Regions from separate parts of the Pseudochelatococcus sp. B33 genome, predicted to be linked through region 2. Evidence: predicted binding sites of a transcription regulator. Region 2 holds the regulator's gene; each other region holds the start of a gene.
The links. The regulator PhoB, encoded in region 2, activates phosphate uptake and scavenging genes when phosphate is short. The targets are predictions, from matches to a motif close to TGTCATNNANCTGTCAT.

Region 1 (7,251 bases), on a different contig from region 2:
GGCCTCCTCCACGCCGGCGACGCGCGACAGCCAGCCGAACACGGGTGGCGGCACGATGGCGGAAAGGTCGAGCCGCGCCGCCGTGCCCTCGGGCAGCACGCGCGGGATGTTGTCGATGAAGCCGCCGCCGGTGATGTGGGCGAGGCCCTTGACGGCGTCCGTGCGCCGCAGCGCGCCGATGAGCTGGCGCACGTAGATGCGGGTGGGTTCGAGCAGCGCCGCGCCGAGCGGCCTGTCCGGGGCGAAGGGGGCGGTGGCGTTCCAGTCGAGCCCGGAGAGCGCGACGATGCGGCGCACCAGCGAGAAGCCGTTGGAATGCAAGCCGGACGACGGCAGCCCGAGGATGACGTCGCCCGGCGCGATGTCCGCGCGTGGCAGCAGCTTGCCGCGCTCGGCCGCGCCGACGGCGAAACCCGCGAGGTCGTAGTCGCCGGTGGCGTAGAGGCCGGGCATCTCCGCCGTCTCGCCGCCGAGCAGCGCGCAGCCCGCCTGGCGGCAGCCGTCGACGATGCCCTGCACCACGAGCGCGCCCTCCTTGGGATCAAGCTTGCCGGTGGCGTAATAATCGAGGAAGAACAGCGGCTCCGCGCCCTGCACCACGAGGTCGTTGACGCACATGGCGACGAGGTCGATGCCGATGGTGTCGTGGCGGCGGGTCTCGATGGCGATCTTGACCTTGGTGCCTACCCCGTCGTTGGCGGCGACGAGGATGGGATCGGTGTAGCCGGCGGCCTTGAGGTCGAACAGGCCGCCGAATCCGCCGATCAGGCCGTCCGCCCCCGGCCGGCGGGTGGCGCGCACGAGCGGCTTGATCGCCTCCACCATGGCATTGCCGGCGTCGATATCCACGCCGGCCTCGGCATAGGTCAGTCCGTTACGGTTCGGTCCTTCGGGTCCGGTTCGCGACATCAATCAAGGTTCCTGCAAGGGGCCTGTTCAGCACGGGCCTGTTCAGCATGGGCCGGTTCAACGCGGATATCATACATCCGGGGATAACGCACGCGGGCGATAGCACATTTGCCGGATGGCGCGACAGAGCCCGCATGCAGGGTGGCAGCGGCGCCGGCTTCCGCTCTCCTTCCGGCTGCGATACCGCTTGTCGGGGCCTCGCGAACTGGTATAGCTGGTGCGACGCGGCCGCGTATCGACCCACGACGGCGCGGCCGCCGTCGTTTCCCGCCGGTGCGGGGTCTCCGGTTCATTCAAGCTATTCCGTCAACTCATTTCGCCAACGCATTTCACAAAGTCGCCGCCGCAAAGTCGCCGCATGACGATTCCCAACCTCATCACCATTCTGCGCCTGCTGCTGGTGCCGGCGATCGTGGTGATGATCAACGCCGAGGCCTGGGTCGGCGCCTTTCTGCTGTTTCTGACGGCCGGCCTGTCGGACGGTCTCGACGGCTTCATCGCTCGCCGCTACAACATGCGCAGCGAACTGGGCGCCTATCTCGACGCCTTCGCCGACAAGGCGTTGCTCGTCTCCATCTACGTCTCGCTCTCGATTGCCGGGGTGCTGCCCGGCTGGCTGGCGATTCTGGTCGTCTCGCGCGATGTGCTGATCCTGATGGCGATCATGATTTCGTGGCTGATGGCACGGCCTGTGGATATCCACCCCCTCAGGATCAGCAAGCTCAACACCGGCGCGCAGATCGGGCTGGCGGCGCTGGTGCTGGCCAATTGCGCCGTCGAGGGCGCGGGCTTCGGGAGAAGCCTTGCCATGTCCGCGCCCTGGGTGTTCGAGGCGGCGATCATCGCCGTGGTTCTGCTGACGCTCGCCTCCGCCGGCGCCTATCTCGCGTTGTGGCTTCGTCATATGGCTGACTGATAGAATGGCGCCTATGGAGCGGTGCCGATAGAATGGCACCGGTGGAACGATCCGGACGCGGGCCGGGATAGAGGCTGACAGGCTCCAAAGCAGTTTGCGTTTGAGCATCAAATTAAACGCAAGTTGCGGGAAACTATAGAAATTAGAGCGGGTTGCGCAACAGATCTCGATTCAGCAATTACGCAACCCGCTCTGGGCTTTCGCTTGAGACTGCGGCACCCTGGCGGGTGGCCGTGGGCTTTGTTTGAGGTGTCGCACATGGGTGATTTCGCTCCCGTCGAACGGCAGTTGCGCTTCTGGCTCGTGGCGCTCGTGGTGCTTCTCGTCGCGCTCTATCTGCTGCGCGGAATCCTGCTGCCCTTCGTGGCCGGCATGGCGCTCGCCTATATCCTCGATCCCGTTGCCAGCCGGCTGGAGCGCCTGGGCATGGGGCGGCTGGCGGCGTCCGTGCTCATTCTGCTGCTGTTCGTGCTGGCGTTCATTCTGGTGCTGGTGCTGCTGCTGCCCGTGGTCGTCAACCAGTTCGCCGCGCTGATCCAGAACCTGCCGGGCACGGCGCAGTATCTGCAGGGGCTGGCGAAAGAGTACGGCGGGCCGTTCATCGAGCATATCGGGGGCGCGGAGGCGCTGGCGAACGTCGAGCGGTCGCTGAGCGATTTCGTCGGCCAGGCGGCGCGATGGCTGGCGACGTTCGCGTCGTCCGTCTGGTCGGGCGGGCAGGCGGTGATCGGCGTGTTCGCGCTGCTGGTGGTCACGCCGGTGGTCGCCTTCTACCTGCTCGTCGACTGGGAGCAGATGGTCACGACCATCGACAGCTGGCTGCCGCGCCGCCACGCCGACACCATCCGCGCCCTTGGCAAGGACATGAACAAGGCGATCGCCGGCTTCATCCGTGGCCAGGCGCTGGTCTGCTTCATCCTCGGCACGTTCTACGCGGTCTCGCTCAGCCTCATCGGCCTGAACTTCGGCCTGCTCATCGGCCTCGTCAGCGGGGCGCTCACGTTCATCCCCTATGTCGGCTCCTTCACCGGCTTCGTGCTGTCGGCCGGCGTGGCACTGGTGCAGTTCTGGCCCGACTGGACGATGGTCGCCGTCACCGTCGGCGTGTTCCTGTTCGGCCAGTTCGTGGAGGGCAACTTCCTGTCGCCCAAGCTGGTCGGCGACGCGGTCGGGCTGCATCCCGTGTGGCTGATGTTCGCGCTGGTGGCGTTCGGCTCCATGTTCGGCTTCGTCGGCCTGCTGCTGGCGGTGCCGATCGCGGCGGCCATCGGCGTGCTCACGCGCTTCGCCCTGCAGCTCTATCTGTCGAGCTCGCTCTATCGCGGGCCGGAGAAGGAGGCGAGACCCAGGATCCACGTCGATGTCTGACAGCCGTCCGCCCCCGCCCGCACGGCGGCCGGGGGTTCCCCGCCAACTGCCGCTGGAGCTGCCGGTCGACACCCGGCTGGCGGCGGAGGACTTTCTCGTCAGCCCTGCCAACGCGCAGGCGTTCTCCATGATCGGCAACTGGCCGGAGTGGCCCGATCCGCTGCTGCGCCTCATCGGCCCCGAGGGCGCCGGCAAGACGCATCTGGCCGCGATCTGGGCGAGCCGCGCCGGCGCGCGCATCGTGCCCGTGGAGGCGGTGACGGCACAGGCCGTGGAGGAACTGGCGGCGCACGGCGCCGTCGTCATCGAGAATGCGGATACGGGCGGGCGTGACGAGCACGCGCTGTTCCACCTCGTCAACGCGCTGCGGCGCAGGGGCCTTGCCGGGGGAGCGTCTATGCTGGTGACCGCGCGCTCAGGCCCCGACGAATGGGGGCTCGCGACGCCCGACCTGCTGTCGCGCATGCGGCTGTCGCCGTCGGTCGCCATCGACGCGCCGGACGATGCGCTGCTGCGGGCGGTGCTGGTGAAGCTGTTCGCGGACCGGCAGCTCGTGGTCGATATCACCGTCGTGGAAGCGCTGGCGCGGCGCATGGAGCGCTCTCTCGCCGCCGCGCGTGCGCTGGTCGAGCTCCTCGACCGAGAGTCGCTCAGCGACGGCCGGCGGATCACGCGCACCTTCGCGCTCGGCGTCCTGGACCGGTGGGAGGCGGCGCACGATCCGGATCGCGATCAGGAACCGGAGGCTTCCGCGCCGCAGAGCCCGAGCCCCGACGAGCGGGGGTGAGGCGCTGGACCGCGACCGGCCGTCGTGTCAGACTCTGCCCCAGGCTTTGGCGCATCTTTCTTTTTTGCGGCCGTTCGTCGTGGAATTGTCGCACAACGTTGCGAAAACCGGCATGAATACAAGCACTGGCGGGGCTTTCGCGCACGCCGCAGATCAACGCGGGGATTTGGCCATGACGCAAGTCGCATCGACTCTGGATTCGCAGGAAGAAGTGGTTGAAAACGCGCCGGAAGTGACCGCCGACGCCCCCGGGGGCGCTGACCTGCGTCATTCCCCCGACCGGCTGATCAACCGCGAGCTGTCGTGGCTGCAGTTCAACCGGCGCGTGCTGGAGGAGGCCTCCAACAAGCGCCATCCGCTGCTGGAGCAGCTGCGCTTCCTGTCCATCTCGGCGAACAACCTCGACGAGTTCTTCATGGTCCGCGTGGCGGGCGTGCGCGGGCAGCTGCGCTCGGGCGTCTCCGTCGTCTCCCAGGACGGGCTGTCGCCGGCCGAGCAGCTCGCGCGCATCAGCACCGAGGTGAGCGAGCTCGCCAGCGACCAGCAGAAGCGCTGGCTGGAGCTGCGCGAGGAGCTCGTCGAGAACGGCATCGTGCTCATCGACAGCAGCGAGCTGACCCGCGCCGAGCTGAACTGGCTCGACGACTATTTCCTGCACTATGTCTTCCCGGTGGTGACGCCGCTCGCCATCGACCCGGCGCACCCGTTCCCCTTCATCCCCAATCTCGGCTTCTCGCTAGCGCTGGCGCTCCACCGCCAGAGCGACAACAAGTCGCTCAACGCGCTGATCCGCATCCCCAACAAGGTGCAGCGCTTCATCAAGCTGCCGGACTTCGCCGAGACCGGCGCCGCGCGCTTCATCGTGCTGGAGCAGGTGCTGGTGCTGTTCGTCAACCGCCTGTTCCCGGGCTATTCGGTGCAGGGGCAGGGCAGCTTCCGCGTGGTGCGCGACTCGGACCTCGAAATCGAGGAAGAGGCGGAGGATCTGGTGCGGCTGTTCGAATCGGCGCTCAAGCAGCGCCGGCGCGGCGTCGTCATCCGGCTCGAGTTCGAGGGGGCGATGCCCGACAACCTGCGCGAGTTCGTCGCCAAGGAGCTGCACGTGCTGCCGGACGAGATCTTCATCTCGCCGGGCATGCTGGCGCTCAACGAGCTGTCGCAGCTCGTCGGCCTCGACCGGCCCGACCTCAAGTTCGAGCCCTATAACCCGCGCTATCCCGAGCGCATCCGCGAGCACGCCGGCGACTGCTTCTCGGCGATCCGCGAGAAGGACCTGATCGTCCATCACCCCTATGAATCGTTCGACGTCGTGGTGCAGTTCCTGCAGCAGGCGGCGCGCGATCCGGACGTCGTCGCCATCAAGCAGACGCTCTACCGCACCTCCTCGGACTCGCCTATCGTCAAGGCGCTGGCGGAAGCCGCGGAGGCCGGCAAGTCGGTGACCGCGCTCGTGGAGCTCAAGGCCCGCTTCGACGAGGAGGCGAACATCCGCTGGGCGCGCGATCTGGAGCGGGCCGGGGCGCAGGTGGTGTTCGGCTTCATCGAGCTGAAGACCCACGCCAAGCTGTCGTCGGTGGTGCGCCGCGAGAACGGCCAGCTCGTCACCTACTGCCACGTCGGCACCGGCAACTACCACCCGATCACGGCGCGCATCTACACCGACCTGTCGTTCTTCACCGCCGATCCGGCGATCGCGCGCGACGTCAGCCGCATCTTCAACTTCATCACCGGCTATGCGGAGCCCGCGGAGCTGGAGCGCATGGCGGTGTCGCCGCTCACCATCAAGCCGCGCATCCTGCAGCACCTCAAGGAGGAGATCGAGCACGTGAAGGCCGGCCGCCCAGGCTCGGTGTGGATGAAGTGCAACTCGCTCGTCGACGTCGAGATCATCGACGCGCTCTACGACGCGAGTCGCGCCGGCGTGCAGATCGATCTCGTCGTGCGCGGCATCTGCTGCCTGCGTCCCGGCATTCCCGGCCTGTCGGAAAATATCCGCGTCAAGTCGATCGTCGGTCGCTTCCTCGAACACAGCCGCATCTACGCCTTCGGCAACGGCCAGGAACTGCCTAACCCGCAGGCGCATCTGTATATTTCGTCCGCCGACCTGATGCAGCGCAACCTCGACCGGCGCGTGGAGGCGATGTGTCCGATTTCCAATCCCACGGTTCATCAACAGGTTCTTGACCAGATTATGCTTGCCAACATGCTCGATAACGAGCAGAGCTGGACCATCCTTCCGGATGGGAAGAGCACGCGCGTCACGCCTGCCGAGGGTGAGGAGCCGTTCAACGCCCATGCCTACTTCATGACCAACCCGAGTTTGTCAGGCCGTGGAAAGTCTCTCAGGAACTCTCGCCCTCGCAGCCTCGCCAAAGGGCACAATTGAGGGGGGTGCGACGGTTGACCGGAGCCTCCGGACATATGATGCGCCAATATCCGATGCCGGCGCGGCTGAAAGGCCGCAGCCGGTGAGGCGACCGGACGTTACGGCCCCGGTCGCCATCATCGACATCGGCTCGAACTCGATCCGCCTCGTGATCTACGAGGCGCTGAGCCGCGCCCCCGCCCAGCTTTTCAACGAAAAGGTGCTCTGCGGCCTCGGCCGCGCGGTCGTCTCCACCGGCCGGCTCGCCGAGGAGGCGGTGGACAAGGCGCTGAGGGCGCTGACGCGCTTCCGCCTGCTGTGCGAGGCCGCCAGGGTCGAGACCATCCATATCGTCGCCACGGCGGCCGCGCGCGACGCGGCCAACGGTCCCGACTTCATCGCCGAGGCCGAACGCATCCTCGGCCGCAAGATCGAGCTTCTGTCCGGCCGGCGCGAGGCGCAGCTCTCCGCCTACGGCATTCTCTCGGGCTTCCATCGCGCCGACGGCGTCGTCGGCGATCTCGGCGGCGGCAGCCTAGAGCTGGTGGACGTCATCGGCAACACCGTGGCCCAGGGCATCACCACCAAGCTCGGCGGCCTCGCGCTGCAGGATGTCACCGGCGGGTCGCTCAAGAAAGCGGTCCGGGTCATCCGCGACGCACTCGCCGAAGCCGCGCCGCTCGATGCGCTGCGCGGGCGCGCGTTCTACGCGGTCGGCGGCACGTGGCGGGCGCTGGCGGCGCTGCACATGGCTCAAAAAGCCTACCCGATGCACGTCATGCACGGCTACACCATCCCGGCGCGGGATGCGGCGGAGTTCAGCAAGATCGTCGAGCGCGCCGATACGGACGTGCTCGAATCGATCGATTCCGTGTCCGAGGCGCGCCGCCCGCTGCTCGGCTACGG
Region 2 (7,251 bases):
TCGCGCCCGCTCTTTTGGCAAGCCTGGCGACATCCGCCGGCGCCACGTCGCCGAGGCCGATGCCGAGGCACCAGGCCAGCACGCCCTTTTGCGCGTGCAGCCGGTTTTCCGCCTCGTCGAACACCACCGACTGCGGGCCGTCCATCACCTCGTCCGTCACCTCCTCGCCGCGGTGGGCGGGCAGGCAGTGCATGAAGACGGCGCCCTCGTTGGCGGCGGCCAGCAGCCTGTCGTTGACCTGATACGGCCGCAGCAGGTTGTGGCGGTAGCGCTCGTCGTCGTCGCCCATGGACACCCAGCAATCGGTGATGACCGCATCGGCCCCCTTCACCGCCTCGAACGGATCGCGCGTAAGCAGAACGTTCGCCCCCTCGCGCCGCGCCCATTCGACGAGATCGGCGCGCGGCGCCAGCTCCGCCGGCGTAGCGATGGCGATGTTGAAGCCAAGCTTGGCGGCGGCATGCACCCAGGAGGTGAGCACGTTGTTGGCGTCGCCGGTCCAGGCCACCGTCCGGCCACCGATCGGTCCGCGATGTTCCTCGAACGTCAGCAGGTCGGCCATGATCTGGCACGGATGCGACTGCTTGGTGAGGCCGTTGATCACCGGCACCGTGGCGAATTCGGCGAGCTCGCGCATGGCGGCGTGGTCGAGAATGCGGATCATGATCGCATCGACGAAACGCGACAGCACGCGCGCGGTGTCGGGAATGGACTCGCCGCGCCCCAGCTGCATCTCCGCGCCCGTGAGCATGAGCGGTTCGCCGCCCAGCTCCCGGATGCCGACGTCGAACGACACGCGCGTGCGGGTCGACGGCTTGTCGAAGATCATGGCCAGCACCTTCCCGTCCAGCGGCCGGTACTGCTGCGGCCCGCCCCTGACCCGGCGCGCCTTCAGCGCCTTGCCGAGTTCGAGCATCTCGCGCAACTGCTCGCCGGCGAAATCGGTCAGGTCGAGGAAATGGCGCACGCCCGTGCCCGAGGCACTGTTCGAGATCGTGGTGGCCAATGCTGCGCTGCCCTGCGTCATTCTGGGTTACTTTCTGTCTTTTCCACCTCATGGGGCGCATCGAACGAGGCGGCGACGGCATCGAGCCCGTTGATCGCCGCGCCGATCTCGTCCTCGCTGATGATCAGCGGCGGCAGCAGGCGCACGACATTCTCGCCCGCCGCGATCGTCACCAGCCGCCGCTCCAGCGCCCGCTTGACGAATTCGCCGTTCGGCACCTTGAGCTTCAGCCCGAGCATCAGCCCCTCGCCGCGCACCTCCTCGATCACGTCGGGATGACTGTCCTTCAACTGCGCCAGCCGCTGGCGCAGCAGCCCGGAGCGCGCCTGCACGTCCTCCAGAAAGCCCGGCGCGAGAATGATGTCGAGCACGGCGTTGCCCACCGTCGTCGCCAGCGGATTGCCGCCGAAAGTCGTGCCATGGGTGCCGAGCGTCATGCCCTTGGCGGCCTCCGCGGTCGCGAGCATCGCCCCGAGCGGAAAGCCGCCGCCGATGCCCTTGGCGATCGCGACGATGTCGGGGCGGATGCCGGCCCACTCATGGGCGAAGAGCTTGCCCGTGCGGCCGATGCCGCACTGCACCTCGTCGAGCAGCAGCAGCAGCCCGTGATCGTCGGCGATCTGGCGCAGGCGGCGCAGGTCGGCCGGCGGAACCGGGCGGATGCCGCCCTCGCCCTGCACGGGCTCGATCAGGATGCCCGCCGTCTCGGGCGTGATGGCGGCGGCAAGCGCCTCCCAGTCGCCCAGCGGCACCTGGTCGAACCCCTCGACCTTCGGACCGAAGCCCTCGATATACTTCTGTTGCCCGCCGGCGGCGATGGTCGCCAGCGTGCGCCCGTGGAACGCGCCCTCGAAGGTGATGAGGCGGAAACGCTCCGGATGGCCGCTGACGGCCTGATACTTGCGTGCCGTCTTGATGGCGGCCTCCAGCGCCTCCGCGCCCGAATTGGTGAAGAACACCGTATCGGCGAAGCTCGCGTCGACGAGGCGCTGGGCCAGCGTCTCGGCTGCGGGTATCCGGAACAGGTTCGATACGTGCCAGAGCTTGTGCGCCTGCTCCTCGAGCGCCGCCAGGAGATGCGGGTGAGAGTAGCCGAGCGCATTGACGCCGATGCCGGAGCCGAGGTCGAGATATCGTTCGCCGCCGCGCGCCTCGAGCCAGACACCCTCGCCCTTCTCGAATACAACATCGGCCCGCGCATAGGTCGGCAAAATCGGCGACGTCACAGCTTGTTACTCCAGAACGTGAGAGCGGCACGCGCGCCACGCACGCGGCACGCCCCGGCGTGGCACGCATCCGCCGCAAACGATCCGGGCCGGGGATCGGGAAACCGGATCGGCACCGGGTTCGGGAGCCGGGACGGAAGACCGGAGGGCAAGCACCCATCAGAGCCCGGCGAATGCGAACGGCGCAATGGAAAAAGCCGCCCCACGGGACGGCATGTTGTATAACTTAGCGGCCGCGGCAGGCAGTTTCAAGTTGAATCTGAGCCGCGCGGCAGGATGGTGGCATTCCCCGCAAGGGCAGCACTGCGCGCAAAGGCCGCAGCCGCCGCCCTGCCGGCGGGCGGCGATCCGCCGATATCGGCCGGCAGGCCGAAAACCGGAACGAAATCCGTCCCCCAGGAGGTTTCGGGCGGGATTTTTTGCGCGATCGTCGCCTCCGCGCCTTGAAATTGCCCGCATTCACAGCAATTTCTGCGCTGTCAAAGAATTGTTTACGACTTCTCCTGTGGGAAAATGCATGCGAAAGCATGCGCGACTCTTGCAGGAGAGTCGCGCCATATTGTAGTTTCCCGGGTGACGGCCACGAGATGTCGTTTGGCTGCCTCCTACCCAGCGTTTCCTCTCAGGTGAACGTTGCGCCCGGCGATCTGCCGTTTGGGGCGGGATGGAGGATTCCGTGCGACGCGGGGTGGAATGGAGCATGATGATGAGCGATCCTGGTAATACCTGGACTGATGAACGTGTCGAGCAACTGCGTAAACTCTGGAGCGATGGCCTGAGCGCCAGCCAGATCGCGACGGAGATCGGCGGCGTGAGCCGCAATGCGGTCATCGGCAAGGTTCATCGTCTCGGACTGTCCGGACGCGCCAAGGCTCCGGTGGCCGCGACCCCTCGCCCGGTGCGCAAGGCCCCGGCGGCGGTCACGCCCGCCCCCCGGGCTCCCGCCGTCCCGCCAGCCGACCCCCCGCCGCAGGCCCAGACGTTCGGCAATACCGCCCTCGCCGCCGCTCGTGCGGTTGCCGGGCCGGCCGAGGATGTCGTCGCCAAAGTCGTTCCGCAGGCGGTGCCTCAAATCGCTCCGCAGGTGGTGCCGGCAGCGCGGGAAAGCGTCGTTGTGCCGCTCTCCGAGCGCGTCACCATCATGGACCTGCGAGAATATATGTGCCGCTGGCCGGTGGGCGACCCGACCTCGCCGAGCTTCCGCTTCTGCGGCGCACGCTCGGTGACGGGTATGCCCTATTGCGCGCACCACGCCGGCATCGCCTATCAGCCGGTTCTCGAACGCCGGCGGGACCGCAAGCGGGCCTGAGCAGGTCGGCCCGACGACATCACTGCCGAGATAGAGAAAGCCTCCCGAGGAACTTGGGAGGCTTTGCCGTTTCAGCGGACACCGCACCGGCAGAAGCGGCGCCGGCGGCCACGGCCCCGCCTATTCGGCGCGGGCAAACGTCTCGTCGAAGGCATAGCCCGCGCCGCGAACGGTGCGGATCGGATCGGGACTGCGCGGACGGTTGATCGCCTTGCGCAGACGTCCCACGTGGACGTCGACGGTGCGCTCGTCGATATAGACGTCGTGCCCCCAGACGCCGTCGAGCAGTTGCTCGCGGGTGAAGACACGTCCCGGGCTCTGCATCAGAAATTCGAGCAGCTTGAATTCGGTCGGCCCCAGATGCAGCTCGCGGCCGTTGCGGCGCACACGGCGCGTCTCGCGGTCGAGCTCGATGTCGCCGGCGAGCAGCAGGGTGGCGACATGGCCGGGTTTCGTGCGCCGCAGCAGCGCCCGGACACGCGCGAGCAGCTCCGGCACCGAAAACGGCTTGACGACATAGTCGTCGGCGCCGGTGGCAAGCCCCCTCACCCGCTCGCCCTCGTCGCCGCGGGCGGTGAGCATGATGATCGGCAGCCGCTCCGTATCGCCCCGGGCGCGCACCCGCCGGCACAGCTCGATGCCGGAAAGCCCCGGCAGCATCCAGTCGAGCAGCACGAGGTCCGGAACCTGTTCCCTCAGGCGTATCTCGGCCTCGTCGCCACGCGCCACGCTATCGACAGAATAGCCCTCGGCTTCCAGATTGTAGCGCAGCAGCAGCGCCAGCGGTTCTTCGTCCTCGACGATCAATATGCGCGGTCCCACCATAAGATCCTCGTTATACCGCTCGCAGGGGCGCGAGACATCACGTGTTCAAAGATCTGCATACCCTCCGGACATCGGAGAAGGAAACATGGTTTTGCGCGTCAGCCGGCTCGGCCGACCGCGATCATAGCTTTTCCGCCGTCGCGAAGCTCGTCGTGTCGCCCTTGGGGCGCTCGCCCGACAGCGTCTCGCCGGTGGTGAGGTAATAGATGGTCTCGGCGATATTGGTGGTGTGGTCGCCGATGCGCTCTATGTTCTTCGCCAGGAACAGCAGATGCGTGCAAAAGGTGATGTTGCGCGTATCTTCCATCATATACGTCAGAAGCTCGCGGAAGACCGAATTGTAGAGCGCGTCGATGCGGTCGTCCCGGTTCCAGACATCGAGCGCCTTCTGCTCGTCGCGCTGGGCGTAGGCGTCGAGCACGTCCTTGAGCTGCGCCTGCACGAGGTCGCTCATGTGCTGAACGCCGCCGACGATCTTGGCCGGATGGGCCTCGTTGCTGATGGCGAGCACGCGCTTGGAGGTGTTCTTGGCGAGATCCCCGATGCGCTCCACGTCGCCGGCCACGCGAATGGCGGACACGAGGTCGCGCAGGTCGATGGCCACCGGCTGGCGCCGGGCGATGGTCGCGACCGCGTGTTCCTCGATTTCGTGCTGCAGGCCGTCGAGCCTCGCATCCGCATCGATGACCTGGCGCGCGAGCGCGACGTCGCGGCGCACCAGCGCACGCGTCGAATCGTCCAGCATTTTCTCCGCGATGCCGCCCATCTCGGCGATCTTGCTGCGCAAGAGTTCGAGATCGGCATCGAATGACGTCACGATATGCTCAGGCATGACCACACATCCCGTTCAAAAGGCCAGAATGGACAGCACCCCGCCGCCCGATCCCAGCGATCAGCCGAAACGGCCGGTGATATAATCCTGCGTCCGCTTATCGTTCGGCGCGGTGAAGATCTTCGTCGTTTCCGCGAATTCCACCAGCTCGCCGAGATACATGAACGCTGTGAACTGAGACACGCGCGCCGCCTGCTGCATATTATGCGTGACGATGGCGATCGTGTAGTCCTCGCGCAATTCGTCGATCAGTTCCTCCACCTTCGAGGTGGAAATCGGATCGAGCGCCGAGCAGGGCTCGTCGAACAGGATCACCTCCGGCTTCACCGCGACGGTGCGCGCGATGCATAGACGCTGCTGCTGCCCGCCCGAAAGGCTCTGGCCGGAGACGTTCAGCTTGTCCTTCACCTCCTCCCACAGCGCGGCGCGGCGCAGGGAGGACTCGACCCGCTCGTCCATTTCCGCCTTGTTCAGGCTCTCGTAAAGGCGGACGCCGAACGCGATGTTCTCGTAGATCGTCATCGGGAACGGCGTCGGCTTCTGGAACACCATGCCCACCTTCGCGCGCAGCGCGTTGACGTCCTGGCCGGGATCGAGCACGTTGCGGCCGTCGACCATCACCTCGCCCTCGGCCCGCTGGCCGGGATAGAGGTCGTACATGCGGTTGAGCACGCGCAGAAGCGTGGACTTGCCGCAACCCGACGGGCCGATGAAGGCCGTGACGATCCGGTCGTACAACGGCAGGTTGATGTTCTTCAGCGCCAGGTTGCTGCCGTAGTAGAACTTGAGGTTGCGGACCGAGACCTTTTCGGTGAGCGGGCCCGCGGGGATCGCCGGCGGCCCGGGGGACGTGGCGGTCTGGATTGTCATTTCGTCCTCCTCGTGGAGAGAGCCCGAGCCGCGATGCTCATCGCGAGAACCGTGAAGGTGATCAACAGGGCGCCCGTCCACGCAAGCTGCTGCATGTTCTCGTCAGGCGTCTTGGTGAAGTTGTAGATCACGACCGGCAGGCTGGCGATCGGCTGTGACATCGAAGTCGAAAAAAAGTTGTTGCTGAGCGCGGTGAACAGCAGCGGTGCCGTCTCGCCGCTGATGCGCGCCACCGCCAGCAGCACGCCGGTGACGATCCCCGCAAGCGCCGCCTTGTAGGCGACCTGCCTGATGATGATGGACCGAGGCAACCCGAGCGCCGCCGCCGCCTCGCGCAACTGGTTCGGCACGAGCAGCAGCATGTCCTCGGTGGTGCGCACCACGACCGGGATCACGATGACGGCGAGCGCCGCCGAGCCCGCCCAGCCCGAGAAGGTGCCGAACGGCGCGACCAGGATTTCGTAGATGAACAGGCCGATGACGATCGACGGCGCCGACAGCAGGATGTCGTTGATGAAGCGCACGACGTTCGTCAGCTTTTCATAGCGGCCGTATTCCGCCATGTACGTGCCGGCCAGAAGCCCGAGCGGCGTGCCGATGAGCACGGCGAAGAACACCATCATCAGCGAGCCGATGATGGCGTTGAGCAGGCCGCCCCCCGTGCTGCCGATGCTCGGCGTGATCTCCGTGAACACGTGCGGCGACAGCCCGGCCAGCCCCTGCCAGACAAGCACCGCGAGAATGAGCACCAGCCAGAGCATGCCGAACAGGGCCGCGACCGTGCAAAGGCTCATGGCGATGCGATTGGAGCGCCTGCGCGCGGCGTAGAGCGCCATGGTCAGCCCTCCAGCTTGTTGAGGCGCGCCAGCATCAGCCGCGCTGCCGCCAGGACGATGAAGCTGATGATGAAGAGGATCAGGCCCAGCGCCACCAGCGACGAACGGTAGAGCCCCTCGGAAGCCTCGGCGTATTCGAGCGCGATCGTCGCCGATATGGTCGTGCCGGGCTGCAGGATGGAGGCCGAGATCTGCTTGGCGTTGCCGATGACGAAAGTCACCGCCATCGTCTCGCCCAGCGCGCGGCCGAGCGCGAGCATCACACCGCCGACGAGGCCCGCGCGGGTGTGCGGGATGACGACGCTGCGCACCACTTCCCAGGTCGTGCAGCCGAGGCCGTAGGCAGC
Region 3 (7,251 bases), on a different contig from region 2:
ACGCCGCCTCGTCGAAGATCGGCGTCGATCTTGCTCCATATCCGCACATCGCCCGCTGGTTTGCTGAAATCGGGTCGCGGCCGGCCGTTCAGCGCGGTCTCCGCGTCCCGGCCCTCGATGAACGGAAGGCAGCCACGCCCGAATCCGGAGCTGCCTCATAAATCATGTCCGCGCAGGAGAAAAAAATCGCTCACCGCTCGGAGATGATCGTTTGGTCCGAACGATGAAGCCGCTTCCTTCTGTCGCCATCGTGGAAGTCATATGAGGCGTTTGCGGAGGTGGGCCGAAATCGTGTCGATCAGATAGACCGTGGCGATGATGAGGAAGATGATCGACCATGCCTCGGGCCAGCGGAAGGCGTGCATCCGGTCCGCCAGCAGGAAGCCGATGCCGCCGGCGCCGACGATGCCGAGGATCGTGCCGGAACGGGTGTTGGACTCGAATTCATAGAGGACGATCGACAGGATCACCGGCAGCGACTGCGGCAGGATCGCGTAGCGGATCGTTTGCAGGCGGCCGGCCCCGGAGGCCTTGACGCCGTCGACGGGCTTGCGCGAGGTGTTCTCGATGGCTTCCGCGAAAAGCTTGGCGAACAGGCCGATCTCCGAGACCGCGATGGCGAGGACGCCGGCAAGCGGGCCGAGCCCGAAGGCACGGATGAAGATCAGCGCCAGAATGACCTGCTCGACGGCGCGCAGCGCGTTGAAGCCAAGCCGCGACGTCAGCCGCAGCCAGCCCAACGGCATGATGTTCCTGGCGCCGAGCAGGGCGAGGGGCAGTGACACGACCGCCGCCAGCAACGTCCCGAGGAAGGCCATCGCTACCGTTTCCAGCAAGCCCTTGAGGATTTCGCGCCATTCCGTCCAGGTGGTCCACACATAGGGCGGAAACATGAAGGAGAGGATGTTGCCAAGCCGCGACAGGCCGACGGCGATCCGTTCCGGCGTCACGCCGAAGGCAACGAGACTATAGATCATCGGAGCGATCAGCCCGGCAACGATGACGAGGCGCATGATGCGCCCGGAGAGCGGCCTGTGGAAGGCGGCCGGAAGTTTCAGCCTTGCCGCATCGACGGGATCCTTGCCGGTGGCGGGAGAAACGTCGGTCATGTCCAGTGCTCCGAAAGGCCGATGATCCAGTGGCGCAGCTTCTCGCTGGCGAAGTCTATGATCATCACGGTGGCGAGGATGATGACGAACAGTGCCGAGAGGTCCGTATACTCCTGCAACGACATGGCGGTGCGGATTTCCTGGCCGAGACCGCCGGCGCCGACATAGCCGATGATCGAGGAGGAACGGACGTTGATCTCGAAGCGCAGCAGGGTATAGCTGATAATATTGGGAATGACCTGCGGCACGGCGCCGTAGCGCATCTGCTGCAGCCAGCTGCCACCCGATGCCTTGATGCCTTCCAGCGGCCGCATGTCGATATTCTCGTTGGCTTCCGAATAGAGCTTGCCGAGCGAACCGGTTGCATGGAGCGCGATCGCCAGCACGCCGGCCAACGGCCCGACGCCGAGGCAGAAGACGAAGATCAGCGCCCAGACCAGATCCGGCACGGTGCGGATGATTTCGAGATAGCGGCGCACAAGGAAGCACAGCCACGGATCGGGGCTGAGATTGCGTGCGGCCAGAAAACTCATGATGAAGCCACCGAAGACGGCAAGAACGGTCGCCGCATAGGCGATCAGCACAGTCTCGCCGAGCAGCGCGAACCACAGCTTCCAGCGCCAGAACCAGGCGGCAAGGTCGGAGCCGAGACTTTCAAGACGCAGCGTCGGGATCGTCTTGGCCAGATATTCACCGAGCCGCGGCAAGCCCGCCCACAATTTGGGCATGGACACACGCTCGCCGGAAGCGAGCGTGACCGGCATGGAGTCGAAGAAACCGCCGATATAGGCCGATATGAGCGTGGCGCCCGCAACGGCGAGCACGCCGACGACCTGAGCGCGGCGGGCGCTTTTGCGCGCCTGCGCATATTCCGTCTCGAAAACAGCTGTTTGGGCGATCGAAGACATGGCGCTTGATTCCGGTAGACAGGCGACGCCGGGCAGAGCCGGCGTCGCTCGATCGAGCCTCAGCCCTTGCGGCGCTGCTCGCGCAGCCATTCACGCATGTCGACGATCCACTGGTAACGATCGTGATTGACATCCACATAGCCGACGGCGTCGCTCCTTCCACCCATTTTTTCCTCGAAGGCTTCCGGGTCGTTCTTCGGCAGGTCCCTGATGGCAATCTTGACGGCTTCGATCAGCTCGGCCGGCAGGTTCTTGCGGGCGGTGACCGGACCGTTGGTGATTTCCGGTGAAGTCCAGATCCAGCAAATGGAATCGGCGGGGACCATGCCTTTCTCCACCATGTTCTGCGGGGTGCCGGCAGCCTGGCTGCGGATGGAGGTGGCGGATGCGTCATACTGCTTGTTGTAGACGCCCATCACACCCGTTTCATGCGAGCCGGAGAAGGGGATGGCGGAAAAGTAGGTATTGGGATCGTAGCCCTGCTGCAGCAGATTGAAGAAAGGTACGGCATAACCCGAGGTGGAGTCCGGATCGGCGAAGGCGAGAACCTTGCCTTTCAGGTCTTCGATCGACTTGTAGCCGGAATCGCAGCGTACGGTGACGACGGAAAAATAGCCGCTCGAGCCTTCTGCGTTCACTTCCGCGAGAATCGGCTCGACGCCGCCCTGGGTTTCAGTCCAGGCCGCAGCATAGGAGGACGAGCCGAACTCGGCGAATTCGATCTGGTCAGCGGCGATCGCTTGAACGACGCCGTCGTAATTGCCGGCGGTGAAGATTTCAACGTCGACACCGAGCTGCTTTTCGAGATAGGCCTCGAATTTCTCATGCCGTTTGATCCGGTCCTTCTCGTTCTCGCCCGAGAGGATGCCGAAGCGGATGGTCTTGTAGTTCTCCTTCCAGTCCTGCGCGTGGGCGGGCCCGGCAAGGGCAAGCGTGGCCGTCACGGCCACGGTCAAGAGGACGTTCTTCATCATAGGTCTCCAGATTGTAGTCCCGGCCGGTACTATTGCCGGAGCCGGAAGCGGGTCAGGCCACCGCCGTCTGCAAGCCGCGGTCGATGCCAGAGGGTGCCATGGGCTGGGACGCGACGGGCCGGGGCGCGATGGCCGTCGAGGTGACGGACTCGTCCAGCGCGCCGTCGATGCCGTAGATGTCCTTCAGCCGTTCCTGCGTCAGTTCTTCGGGCGCGCCTTCGAAGACGAGACGGCCGGCACGCATCCCGACGATATGGTCGCAATAGGCGCGGGCCGTGTCGAGCGTGTGCAGGTTGACGAGCACGGTGATGCCGTCCTCGCGGTTGATCTTGCGCAGCGCTTCCATGACGCGGGTCGCGTTGGCCGGATCGAGCGACGCAATCGGTTCGTCGGCGAGCATGATCTGCGGCTGCTGCACCAGCGCCTTGGCGATGGCGACGCGCTGTTGCTGGCCGCCGGAGAGGGTCCCTGCCCTTTGCAGCGCCTGGGGCAGCATGCCGAGGCGGTCGAGCGCCTGCACCGCCATGGCCGTCTCCTCCTTGCCGAAGCGCCGCACCAGCGTCGACAAGGGATTTTGATGGGCAACGCGGCCGATCAGGACATTGGTGAGAACGTCCAGCCGCTCCACGAGGTTGAACTGCTGGAAGATCATGGCGCAGGACGCCCGCCAGAGGCGCAGCTCCCGCCCCCTGAGCCTGGTGACGTCGCGCCCGCCGAACAGGATGCTCCCGTTCGAGGGCTCGACCAGACGGTTGATCAGCCTGAGCAGCGTCGACTTTCCCGCCCCGCTGCGTCCGATGACGCCGACCATCTGACCGGCCTCGACCTTCAGCGTAACGTCATCAACGGCATTCGTATGCCCGAATGTCTTCTTCAGGGAACACAGCTCAAGCATATACTCGACCTCATTTGATTAAAAGGCGCATCCTCCCAAATTTAATTTGGGAATTAAAATTTTTCATTTGCTGATAAATATATATGAGATCGATGACAGAATTATTAAAACTATGTCACTACTAATAGTATGATTGGATTTCACAGAAATTCATTCGCTATAAGCGGATGTTTACATTATTTGCGGAATAAATAATCAGCAAAAAGGGGGCAGAGGTGGATCGCGCCGGCCCGTACCCGCCCGCCATTGTCAGGCGGGTGCCGTGGGCAGGGGGCCGACGGCCCCGTCCGACCAGATGGGCCGCCCTTCCCTGAGGGTTGCCCGCACGCGGGGTATGCGGCCCCTTTCGGCGATGACGAGATCTGCTCTCAGTCCCTCCCCGATCCGGCCGCGATCCGAAAGGCCGAGAGCCGCGGCCGGGTTGGCGCTCGCCAGCGCCGCTGCCGCGGGCAGGCCACCGGAAGCCGTCTCGCCGAGGGCGAGCACCGCCGGCAGGATCGCCGGCGGATGATAGTCGCTGGCGAGAATGTCGAGCAGGCCGGCGGCGAAGGCTTCACGCGCCGAAAGATTGCCGGAATACGAAAGGCCGCGCAGGGCGTTCGGCGCCCCCATGGCGGTCGCCAGGCCGAGGCGCCGCGCCTCGACAGCCGCCTCGATCGTCACGGGAAACTCGCTGATCGCAACACCCAGCCCATGCAGCAGTGCGACCTTCTCGGCGCTGTCGTCGTCATGGGACGCGAGGACGACGCCGTGCTCGCGCGCGAGGCCGACAAGTCCGCGCACTGCCTCCAGGCTGTCACCGGCCTCTTCCCGCTGGGCGATGCGCCTGCTGACGATTTCGGCCGCCTCGGCCGTGCTGATCTTCCGCGCCGCCGCTATATAGGCGATGTGCTTTTCGATGTCGCGATACTGGCCCTGGCCGGGGGTATGGTCCATCAGCGAGATCAGATCGAGCGCGCCCTGCTTCAGGAGCGTCTCGACAACCCCCCGCGCGCGGGGGAACGTGATCTCGAAACGCGCGTGGACGCGATGGTCCACGAGCAGCTCGCCCTTCATCGCCGTCAGGGTCTCGATCAGCCAGCGCGTATTGTCTTCCGAGCGGATGTGGCCCTGAATGTTGCCGGCGTTGAAGGAAAGCGCCGCGTAGGCGGTGGTGACGCCGCTGGTCGCCAGCCGCTTGTCGAGTTCATAGATGCCGAGTTCGAGCGGCATGCGGACATTCGGTCGCGGCTCGACCTCCTTCTCGATCATGTCGCCATGCATGTCGATGAAGCCCGGCAGCAGCAGCCGTCCGCCACCGGTGAAATCCGCGCCCGCCACCGGCGCTTCCCGGATTTCGGCGATCCATCCGTCCTCGATTCTCACGGCGCCGCGCTTGATGACGCGGTCTGCCAGCACGATTTCGAAGTCACTCAGCCACATCGTCCGCCTCATCTGCGATCCCTATGGTTTCCAGCTTGATTTCCCGGTCGATCAGTCCGGCGACGTCTTCCGGATGGTGAAAGACGCCGATCATCGCCACGCCGGACGCCTTGAGTTCCGCCAGCCGCGCGACCAGCGCCCGGCGCGCGGTGCGGTCGAGCGACGCCGTCGGCTCGTCGAGCAGCAGCAGACGCTGCGGTAGGATCAGGGCACGGGCGAGATTGACCTTTTGCTGCTCCCCGCCGGAAAAGGTGGAAGGATAGGCCGGCCAGAGCTGCGGCTTGACGCCGAAGGCCGTCAGCCATCGGCGCGCCTGCGTCAGGGCCTCGGCATGGGGCGTGCCGGCGAGCCGTAGCGGCTCGGCGACGATCTCCTCGGCCGCCACACGCGGACGGGCATTGAGGAACTGCGTCACGAAGCCTATTTCGCGCCGGCGCAATACGGCGATATCGACGTCGGCGGCCGCGGCGAGGTCGATCACGCCTTCGTGCGTATGATAATAGGCATGGCCGGCCTGCGGCAAGTAGGAGCGATAGAGCGTGCGCAACAGCGTCGACTTGCCCGCACCGTTCTCACCCGTGAGCAGAATGAACTCGCCCTCGTCGAGCCGGAAATCGATATTGTCGAAGGCAAACAGGGTGCGCTTCAGGTGGTGCATGTCGAACTGCTTGGAAAGCCCTTCGACGCGCAGCACCGGTGCGGGCGGGCGTCCCGTGGAGGCGTGGATGTTCATGGCGCTCTCCCTCAGAGCTTGGCGTGCACGAGCTGTTGCGTGTATTCGTGCTGGGGGTCCTGGAAGATCTGATCCGCAAGCCCTTCCTCGACCACCTCGCCGCGGCGCATCACCATGACGCGATCGGCCATCGTGCGTATGACGCCGAGGTCGTGGGACACGAGGACCATGGTGATGGCGCGTTCACGCTGCAGCCGTTTCAGCGTGTCGAGGACGAGCGCCTGAACGCTGACGTCGAGGCCGGTGGTCGGCTCGTCGAGCAGCAACACCGCTGGTTCGAGCGCGATGGCCTTGGCGAGCTGCACACGCTGCTGCATGCCGCCGGAGAGCGTCGTCGGCCGCGCGTCCATGCGTGCGATCGGAAATTCCGATGCCTCCAGCGCCTCGCGCGCGCGCTGGCGCAGTTCGCCGAAATTGCGTTTCCCGGCGATCAGCAGCCGCTCGGCGACGTTGCCGCTGCTGGTATGTCTCATCCTCAATCCGAGATGCGGATTCTGGTAGACGATGCCGATGTGGATCGCACGCAGCATCCGCCTCCGGAAGCGGTCGAGGGTGAAGAGGTTGCAGCCCTCGTGGCCGGCAAGCGCCAGATGGTAGGTGCCGGCGTCCGGCGTATCCTCCAGATTCATCATCCTGAGCAGGGTGGACTTGCCCGAACCGGATTCACCGACGATACCGAGAACCTCCCCCGGATAGACGGTGACGTCGACATCGGCGAGCGCCTGCACATCGCCATAGCGCCGCGCGACGGCGCGCATCGTCAGGATCGGTCTGGTCTGCATCAGCCGCGGCGGCTGGCGCTCGACACCCCTCGGCGCAACCACACCAAAAGCAGTCATCGGGCCATCCTTCCGTTCTTGTACCAGGTCTCTCCGATCTCGATCTCCCCCCCTTCCGCCTTGCGGATATGCTTGATGCCGAAATGGCTGTCGGAGAGCTCGTAAAGGGAAGAGCCGTCTTCCTGCGGCAGTTCGTTCATGAAGTATCCCTTGACGCCGCTGCGCCAGCAGGTCTTGTCCTGATGGTCCTCGACGCGATAGGGCACGTCGTCGAACACCAGCGGTTCGACGCTGGTATAGGGCGGCACGGCGTAGATGCGCTTTTCGCGTCCCGCCGACAGGATCGTCAGGTGATCCGCCCGGTTGAGCTTCGGCACGTCCCAGCGCGGGATCGGCGAAGGCGTCATGACATGGCGGCCGTTGACCATGCT
Region 4 (7,251 bases), on a different contig from region 2:
GCTGCCGGCCGAGCGGCGCCACGATTGCCTGCCTGTTCCTCGTTCTCGGCTTCTCGCTGTTCGGCAAGAACGCGCTCAACATATGGTTCATCATCGCCGGCGTATATCTCTACGCGCGCTTTCGCGGCGATCCGTTCTCGGTTCACATCAACACGGCGTTCTTCGGCGCGGCGCTGGCGCCGATGTTCTCGGAAATTCTGTTCAGCTCCGCGCTGTCGCTCCCGGTCAGCCTGCCGCTCGCCGTCGCCACGAGCCTGTGCACCGGCTTCATCCTGCCCCCGGTGGCGGTCCAGCTTTTCAGGGCCCACATGGGCTACAATCTCTACAACATCGGCTTCGTCGCCGGGATCGTGGGCACCCTCATCGTCGCCATCTACAAGTCCTACGGCTTCGTGCCGGATCCGGTCATGATCTGGACGTCCGGCAACAATGCGGTGCTGGGCGGCTTCCTGTTCGTCGGCCTCATCGGCCTCATCGCCGGCGGCATCGCCCTCGACCGCGAATGGCTCGCCGGCTTCAGGACCATCCTCGCCGCCCCCGGACAGGCGCCGACGGATTTCATCGCGCTCGCGGGGCTCGGGGCGACGCTGGTCAACATGGGCATCGCGGGCCTGATCGGCGTGGCCTATGTGCTGCTCATCGGCGCCGACCTCAACGGGCCGGTGATCGGCGGCATCTTCACCATCGTGGGCTTCGCCGCGCTTGGCAAGCATCCGCGCAACGTCGTGCCGATCATGCTCGGCGTGTTCCTCGGGTCGCTGCTCAAGCCGTGGAGCATCGATGATCCGGCGATCGTGCTCGCCGCCCTGTTCGGCACGACGCTGGCGCCGATCGCCGGGCGCTTCGGCTGGCACTGGGGCGTGGCCGCCGGGTTTCTCCATTCATCCGCCGCGCTTTCCGTGGGCTTTCTGCACGGCGGCCTGAACCTCTACAACAACGGCTTCGCGGCCGGAATCGTGGCCGCCGTGCTGGTGCCGATCATTCTGGCGATCAGGGAGCGCGGGCAGCCGCCCGTCGGCGAGCGCCAGCCCGTGACCGGCATCACGCCCGCAGCGCCGCCGCCGGCGGCTGGCGGTAGGCAAGCCAGGCAGGAATGAGCGCGATGGCGGCGGCGACCGCCAGCAGCACGCCGGCGAAGGCGATGTCCGGCCATTCCAGCGATACGGGCAGCACGATACCGCTCTCGCGCGTGAAGAAGGCGGCCGCCACCTTCGCGCCAAGAAGCCCGAGCCCGACGCCGAGCACGACACCGAGACCGATGAGCAGCAGCAGCTCCGCCCACACCACGCCGAAGATCGCGCCGCGCGGCGCGCCGAGCGCCCGAAGCGCGCCGATCTGGCGGCGGCGCTGGGCGAGGTGCACGACCGACACCAGCACCACCGCCGCGCCCACCAGCGCCTGGGTGCCGATGGCGATGGCGGTGAGCACCAGCCGCGCGTCGCCGAGCGTCGCATAGAGACGGGTCAGCACCTCGGCCGGAAACACGCCGAGCGTCGTGTCCGTGCGGTATTCCTGCCGCAACTGGTAGGCGTTGGCGATGGTCTTCGGCTTGACGATGATCGCCGGGACGCCGGGAATGTCCGCCCGCCACGGCGGGCCGAGATGGTCCTCGGCCGCATGATCCTGAACGCCGTCATGATCGTGGTCGTGGTCTTCGTCCGCGTGGGCATGATCGTGATCATGGTCGTTGTCGTGATCATGGTCGTGATCGTCCCCGGCGCCCAGGCCGTGGATGCTCCACACCGTTTCGATGGGCACGAGGATGGCGCGGTCCCACGGCGTGCCGGTCGACGCGAGGCGGCCGACCACCGTATAGGCCAGCTCGTCGTGGGTATGTCCGCCTTCGCCGGGCAACCCGTGCAGCGGCTTGATCGTGTCGCCCTGCCGCAGATCGACGAGCGCGCCGATCACCGCGTCGGTAGGCCGGTGGAATTCCTCGCCCTCGGCGAGTTGCCGGCGGCCCTTGTCGGTCAGGAATTCGTTGGTGGTGCCGACGATCGGCAGGCCCTCGAACGAATCGCCGAACCCCACCGGCGCGGCCCACTCGACGCGCGGGTCCTCGGCGAGTGTCTTCAGGACGCCGCCGGGCAGCAGGGTCAGCGGCGCGGCCTGCAGAAAGACGGAGCTCAGCACGAGCTGCGTCTCGGACCCGGCCGCGCCGACGACGAGGTCGAAGCGGTCGGCGGCGCGCGCGCTGCCGAGCCTGAGCGCCCGCTCCTGAATGCCGACGGCGATGCCGAGCGCCGTCGCGAGCCCGATGAGGAGCACGATCACCAGCGATCCCGCCCACAGACGGCGCAGATCGGCCAGAATGAAGCGGACCGGAATCATGACGTCACCTGTGCGTGAACGGTTTCGGGCGCAGCCTGTGGCACGGCGCCGGGAGGAGCCGCGGCCTGCGCCACATCCTCGACAATGCGCCCGGCGACGAGCGACAGCCGCCGCCCGAGGCACGAGGCGAGGCGCGGATCGTGGGTGACGGCGATCAGCGTCGCGTTCTCCTCGCGCGCCAGCTCCGCGAGCAGATCGGCGACCACCGTGCCGCTCGCGGCGTCGAGGCTCGCGGTGGGTTCGTCGGCGACGAGCACGGCGGGCCGGCCGAGAAGCGCGCGCGCCACCGCCACGCGCTGCATCTCGCCGCGCGACATAGTCGCGATATCCTGATCGTGCCGCGCGAGGCCGACGCGGTTAAGCAGTGCCACGGCGCGCTCCCGGACGGCGGACGGCACGGAGAAGGCGCGGAACCGCACCGGCAGCAGCACGTTCTCGATGGCGCTGAGCCCGGGAAACAGATGGAACTCCTGCATCACCAGCCCGACGTGCTTGGCGCGCCACGCATCGCGCTGCGATTCGCCGAGCTGCGCCAGATCGGTGTCGCCCCAGCGCACCGACCCGCCCGCCGGCTTCTCCAGCCCGGTGATGACATTGATCAGCGTCGTCTTGCCCGAGCCCGACGGCCCGGTCACGGCGACGGTCTCGCCCGGTTCGATCGCGAGTTCCGCGATATCGAGCACCGGCGCCTCGAGGCCCGGAAAAGTCACCTTCACGCCGGAGAGCAGGAGCGCGACCATCAGACCGTCCTGAAGCTTGCGCCGGTGAGCCGCAGCAGGCTGACGAAGCCGGTTTCGGGATCGGTCCACGATCCCACCTCAAGCGTGCCCGTCACCTCGATGGTCTGGTTCGATTGCACGAAGGTCTGCCTGTCGCCCAGATAGACGACCACGATGTCGTCCGGCCAGTCGGCGTCGGACGAGCAGAACGGGCACAGCGCCATGGGCATCTTGGTCAGCACGAAGAAATTCGATTCGGCCTTGAGCGGCGGCGCCATGAAACCGCGCATGGACACCTGCTGGCCCTTCAGTTCCTTGACGCGGTCGGAGAATTCGAGCCCCAGCACGCTGATCTTGCCGTAAAGTTGCTCGAAAGTCAGCGCGTTGTCGCGCGCCCGCGCGGCACCGGTTCCCAGCACGGCAACGGCTGCGGCGCCGATACCGCCCGCCATCATGTCACGGCGCGACAAGCCGCCGCGCCCCGCCGAAGAACAAGCCATTTCCAGTCTCCACTCTCCCGCCCGCCGCGTCGCCGGGCCGACGATCGGCGCGCCGGTCGTCCATGCAATGATATACAGAAACATCATTCACCTTTGGTGACAGATGCCCCGCTCCTTCATGAGCAAAGCCCGGGCAGCGGTGCCGCCCGGGCCGATCGCGATGGACGAGACGCTTACTTCTCGACGCCGAGCGCCAGAAGGTCGACGACGATCCGGTAGACGTCGGAGTTCTCGAGATAACCCTGGAACCGCTCCGCGCCGGCGCCCTGGGCCTGCAGCACGACATCATCGACCGCATGCACGCCGGTGTCGCCGCTGCGCGGAATGTTGCCGATGCGCAGCACCGCGCCGGGCACGTCCTTGTACTGCTCGTTGGCGACGTATTCGCCCTTCTCGTTCTGGATGGCGGGGACGAACGGGCCGTCGAGCTTCGGACGCCACGTCTCGTAGTAGTCCGGGAAGTTGTTGGCGAAGATGGCGAGACGCCTGCTCACGTCGATGCGGTCCGGATAGCCGTCGCCGTCCTTGTCCTCGTAGTTGGGGAAGCCGGCGTCCTGATAGGTGCCAACTTTCTCGCGCATCTCATCGCCGGGCTTGTCGTCGTCGATGGTGCCGATCAGGGACACGCCGTGGGTGTGGTCGGCGGTGACGATGATCAGCGTGTCGGGGTTGCGCTCGGCGAACTCGCGGGCAACGCCGACGGCGTTGTCGAGCTCGATGGTCTCGACCACGGCGCGGTCCCAGTCGAGCGGGTGCGACATCTTGTCGACGGAAGCGCCCTCGACCATCAGCACGAAGCCGTCCTGATTCTTCGACAGCACGTCGAGCGCCGCCTTCGTCATGTCCACGAGACCGGGCTGGTTCGGGAACGTCTTGACCGTGCCCCCCTTGAGGAACTGGCGGTCGAGCAGCGTGTCCATGTTGCCGGTGTGGAAAAGGCCCAGGATACGGCCGGAGTTGGTCTCGAACGCCGCCTTGATCAGTTCGTCGCGGTCGGTGGCGAGCGCGAAGCCCTCGTCGCGGAACTTGGCGATGTAGTCGATGTCGTCCGTGCGCTTGGAGCCCGGCGTGCTCTGGGGCAGGAAGTAGGCCGAGCCGCCGCCGAGCAGCACGTCGGGAAGCACGTCGAAGAACATGCCGACGATCTTGTCCTTGTCGGCGCGCCGGCGCGTGTTGGCGACGAGAGCAGCCGGCGTCGCGTCCTCGACTTCGGCGGTGGAGACGATGCCGAGCCGCTTGTTCGGCGCGGCGCGGCGCAGGGCCTGACCGATGGTTTCCTGCTTCGGATGGGCGAGCGAATCCTTGGCGCGGCTGTCGTAGACGCCGAGCGCGTTCACGGCCGACTTGTGGCCGGTGAAGTAGGCGGAAGCCGTGTTGGCGCTGTCGGCGGCGATCGAGTCGGTGCTCGACGTGCCGATGAAGGCGAGGTGCGGCAGGTGATCGATGTTGAGCCGCCCGTTCGTCTTGCCCTCGGTGTTGCCGCGCGACATGATGCGGGCCGCGGTGCGGTGAGCAACCGACAGGCCGTCGCCGATGAAGAAGATCACGTTCTTGACGGCCGGCTGGCTGGCCGTGCCGTAGACTTCCCACGTCACCGACTTAGCCGGCTGGCTGCCGACGCTCGCCTCGATGGTGTAGGTGCCGGGCTTGCTGATGACCGCGTCATCGAGCTTGATCGAGGACGCCTCGGCGCCATCTTCCTTCTCGACGAACTCGGCCTTCTTGCCGAACACGGAGGCGTAATCCTCGCCGTTCACGAGCACCTTGACGTCAGCCTCGTTCACGACCGACGGGAACTCGACCTTGAAGTCGAAAGGCGAGCCGGAAAGGATCGTGGCGCGGTCGATCGGGTAGACGGTTTGAGCACCGGCAACGCCGGGCACGATGGCAACAGCCATCATAGCCAGCCAATACTGTCGCATGGTCTGATGTTCCTGTTTCTAGCGTCGGATAGAGCCTGCCGCGCCGGATTGGGGAAGCGCCGGCAAACATCGCGCAGAGCCTACGACCCGCGCGTGTCAGTCAGATGACCGGGATAAATAAACACCGCGCCCTATCGTGCTATTCGGAGTCCGAAGCGCGCCGGCTTCGTGCACATCGCAAGTCCGCCGAAAACATGCCCGCCATGTTGCAGATTTTATTTCAATTCTAGTTCCTCGCAATAAAATTAGTTACTTAGCATTCCCAATGCCGCCGCGGCCATAAACGTCAGCGACAGGATCGATAACACGATCTGCACATCGAATATGTAATGTTATACTGTTATCATTTGCTGCCATTGAAACGCCATCCGCGGCCGGCAGCTTCTGTCACGGGAGACCCGCTCCCGGCTCTCGCCGCAAGCCCCTGTTTCCAAACGTTCGTATGCTTTCGAGCGAAGCGCGCGCCAGATCCGGGGAATCGCCCGCGGCGCGGTCACTGACGTGTCCGGATCGGTGTTGTATAAGTTACAGAGCCGCCCGGCCGGGTCCGCCGCGCTGCGGCCCTATCGCGCACGCAGCGGAAGGTGCGAATCGCGCCGCCGCGCTATGTCTTTGTTGTTGCATAAGATTTATCCGGAAGCGGTACCGGTTCTTCGGCTTGATGTTTTTGGTTTCCGACAGGTTTTTTCCTGGCCGGCCGGACTCCTCGCCCGATCTCCACCCCGATCCACAGGCCGGACCTGTAACATTTCGCTCATGTGTCATGACAGCATAACATGCGCCCTCTAGAAACATCTGTCATCGGCCGAAGGCCGCGAGACTGAGACATCCCGGGATTCTCGACATTGCCCATTGTTGCAATCGCCTACCTGGTCTTCCTGGCCGCGCCGGTGGCGCTGCTCGCGATCGGCTCCTTCGGCGAAAGCTGGAGCAATACGCTGCTGCCCACGGGCTTCACCTTCCGGTGGTATCTGGAGGTGGCGAACGATCCGAGCTTCCGGCGCGCCTTCGTCACCAGTCTGCAGGTCGTGGCCGTCACCTGCCTGCTCAACGTGCTGATCGGCCTGCCGCTCGCCTACGCCATCCACGCGGGCGCGCGCGGCGGCGTGCGGTTCGCCGCAAGGCTCGTCACGCTGATGCCCGTCGCGGTGCCGGAGCTGGTGCTCGCCTTCGGCTTCATCCTCGTGTTCTCGTCCGACGCGCTGCCGTGGCTCGGCAGCTTCTGGCTGCTGGCGGCGGGGCACGTGGTGCTCACCCTGCCCTATACGGTGACGGCGCTGGTGGCGGACATGGACCAGCTGGGCCTCGATGAATACGAATACGCGGCGGCGACGCTCGGCGCCTCCTTCGCGGCCCGCCTGCGCGACGTGACGCTGCCGCTGCTGCGCCCGAGCCTGCTGTCAGCGCTGCTCACCGTCGCTGCGCTCTCCATCGGCGAGTTCCAGCTCTCGAACCTCGTCGCCGGCTTCCTGTCGCGCACCTATCCCGTGGTCCTGCTGCAGGCCTTCTACGGGGCGACCGGCTTCGCCTGCGCGGCAACGGTGGTGCTGCTGGTGCTCGCCGTCGCCGCATCGATCGCCAGCGGCGCGGCCTCGCGGCTTGCCGGCACGGAACGGGCGGAGCCTGCCGCATGACGCTCGCCTACGAGAACGTGTCCTTCACCTATCCCGGCAGTGCGGCCGGCGTGTTCGACGTCTCGCTCTCGATCGCGCGCGGCGAGCTCGTCGCCATCATCGGCGCGTCGGGCTCGGGCAAGTCGACCATCCTGCGGCTTCTCGC

Region 1: ACUSIJ_RS07150 (RNA degradosome polyphosphate kinase) is a predicted target of PhoB. The motif match lies at 4,056-4,072, and genes of this name have one in related genera.
Region 3: phnC (phosphonate ABC transporter ATP-binding protein) is a predicted target of PhoB. The motif match lies at 3,968-3,984, and genes of this name have one in related genera.
Region 4: ACUSIJ_RS28510 (alkaline phosphatase) is a predicted target of PhoB. The motif match lies at 5,566-5,582, and genes of this name have one in related genera.

The regions. Positions count from the first base shown of each region.
Region 1 covers NZ_JBSEFH010000005.1:167,460-174,710, reverse strand. The annotation lists gene purM (phosphoribosylformylglycinamidine cyclo-ligase) at 1-909, opposite strand, end outside; gene ACUSIJ_RS07165 (CDP-alcohol phosphatidyltransferase family protein) at 1,268-1,825, shown strand; gene ACUSIJ_RS07160 (AI-2E family transporter) at 2,084-3,193, shown strand; gene ACUSIJ_RS07155 (hypothetical protein) at 3,186-3,980, shown strand; gene ACUSIJ_RS07150 (RNA degradosome polyphosphate kinase) at 4,093-6,366, shown strand; gene ppx (exopolyphosphatase) at 6,449-7,251, shown strand, end outside.
Region 2 covers NZ_JBSEFH010000023.1:42,080-49,330, reverse strand. The annotation lists gene argF (ornithine carbamoyltransferase) at 1-1,027, opposite strand, end outside; gene ACUSIJ_RS22380 (acetylornithine transaminase) at 1,024-2,232, opposite strand; gene ACUSIJ_RS22375 (GcrA family cell cycle regulator) at 2,939-3,541, shown strand; gene phoB (phosphate regulon transcriptional regulator PhoB) at 3,662-4,363, opposite strand; gene phoU (phosphate signaling complex protein PhoU) at 4,488-5,198, opposite strand; gene pstB (phosphate ABC transporter ATP-binding protein PstB) at 5,259-6,068, opposite strand; gene pstA (phosphate ABC transporter permease PstA) at 6,065-6,904, opposite strand; gene pstC (phosphate ABC transporter permease subunit PstC) at 6,907-7,251, opposite strand, start outside.
Region 3 covers NZ_JBSEFH010000013.1:113,987-121,237, reverse strand. The annotation lists gene ACUSIJ_RS15870 (glutathione S-transferase family protein) at 1-161, shown strand, start outside; gene phnE (phosphonate ABC transporter, permease protein PhnE) at 258-1,109, opposite strand; gene phnE (phosphonate ABC transporter, permease protein PhnE) at 1,106-2,017, opposite strand; gene phnD (phosphonate ABC transporter substrate-binding protein) at 2,077-2,991, opposite strand; gene phnC (phosphonate ABC transporter ATP-binding protein) at 3,044-3,886, opposite strand; gene ACUSIJ_RS15845 (alpha-D-ribose 1-methylphosphonate 5-triphosphate diphosphatase) at 4,136-5,308, opposite strand; gene ACUSIJ_RS15840 (phosphonate C-P lyase system protein PhnL) at 5,295-6,041, opposite strand; gene ACUSIJ_RS15835 (ATP-binding cassette domain-containing protein) at 6,053-6,880, opposite strand; gene ACUSIJ_RS15830 (alpha-D-ribose 1-methylphosphonate 5-phosphate C-P-lyase PhnJ) at 6,877-7,251, opposite strand, start outside.
Region 4 covers NZ_JBSEFH010000045.1:16,920-24,170, reverse strand. The annotation lists partial or broken gene ACUSIJ_RS28530 (DUF1576 domain-containing protein) at 1-1,097, shown strand, start outside; gene ACUSIJ_RS28525 (FtsX-like permease family protein) at 1,042-2,331, opposite strand; gene ACUSIJ_RS28520 (ABC transporter ATP-binding protein) at 2,328-3,071, opposite strand; gene ACUSIJ_RS28515 (hypothetical protein) at 3,071-3,550, opposite strand; gene ACUSIJ_RS28510 (alkaline phosphatase) at 3,724-5,472, opposite strand; gene ACUSIJ_RS28505 (ABC transporter permease) at 6,318-7,106, shown strand; gene ACUSIJ_RS28500 (ABC transporter ATP-binding protein) at 7,103-7,251, shown strand, end outside.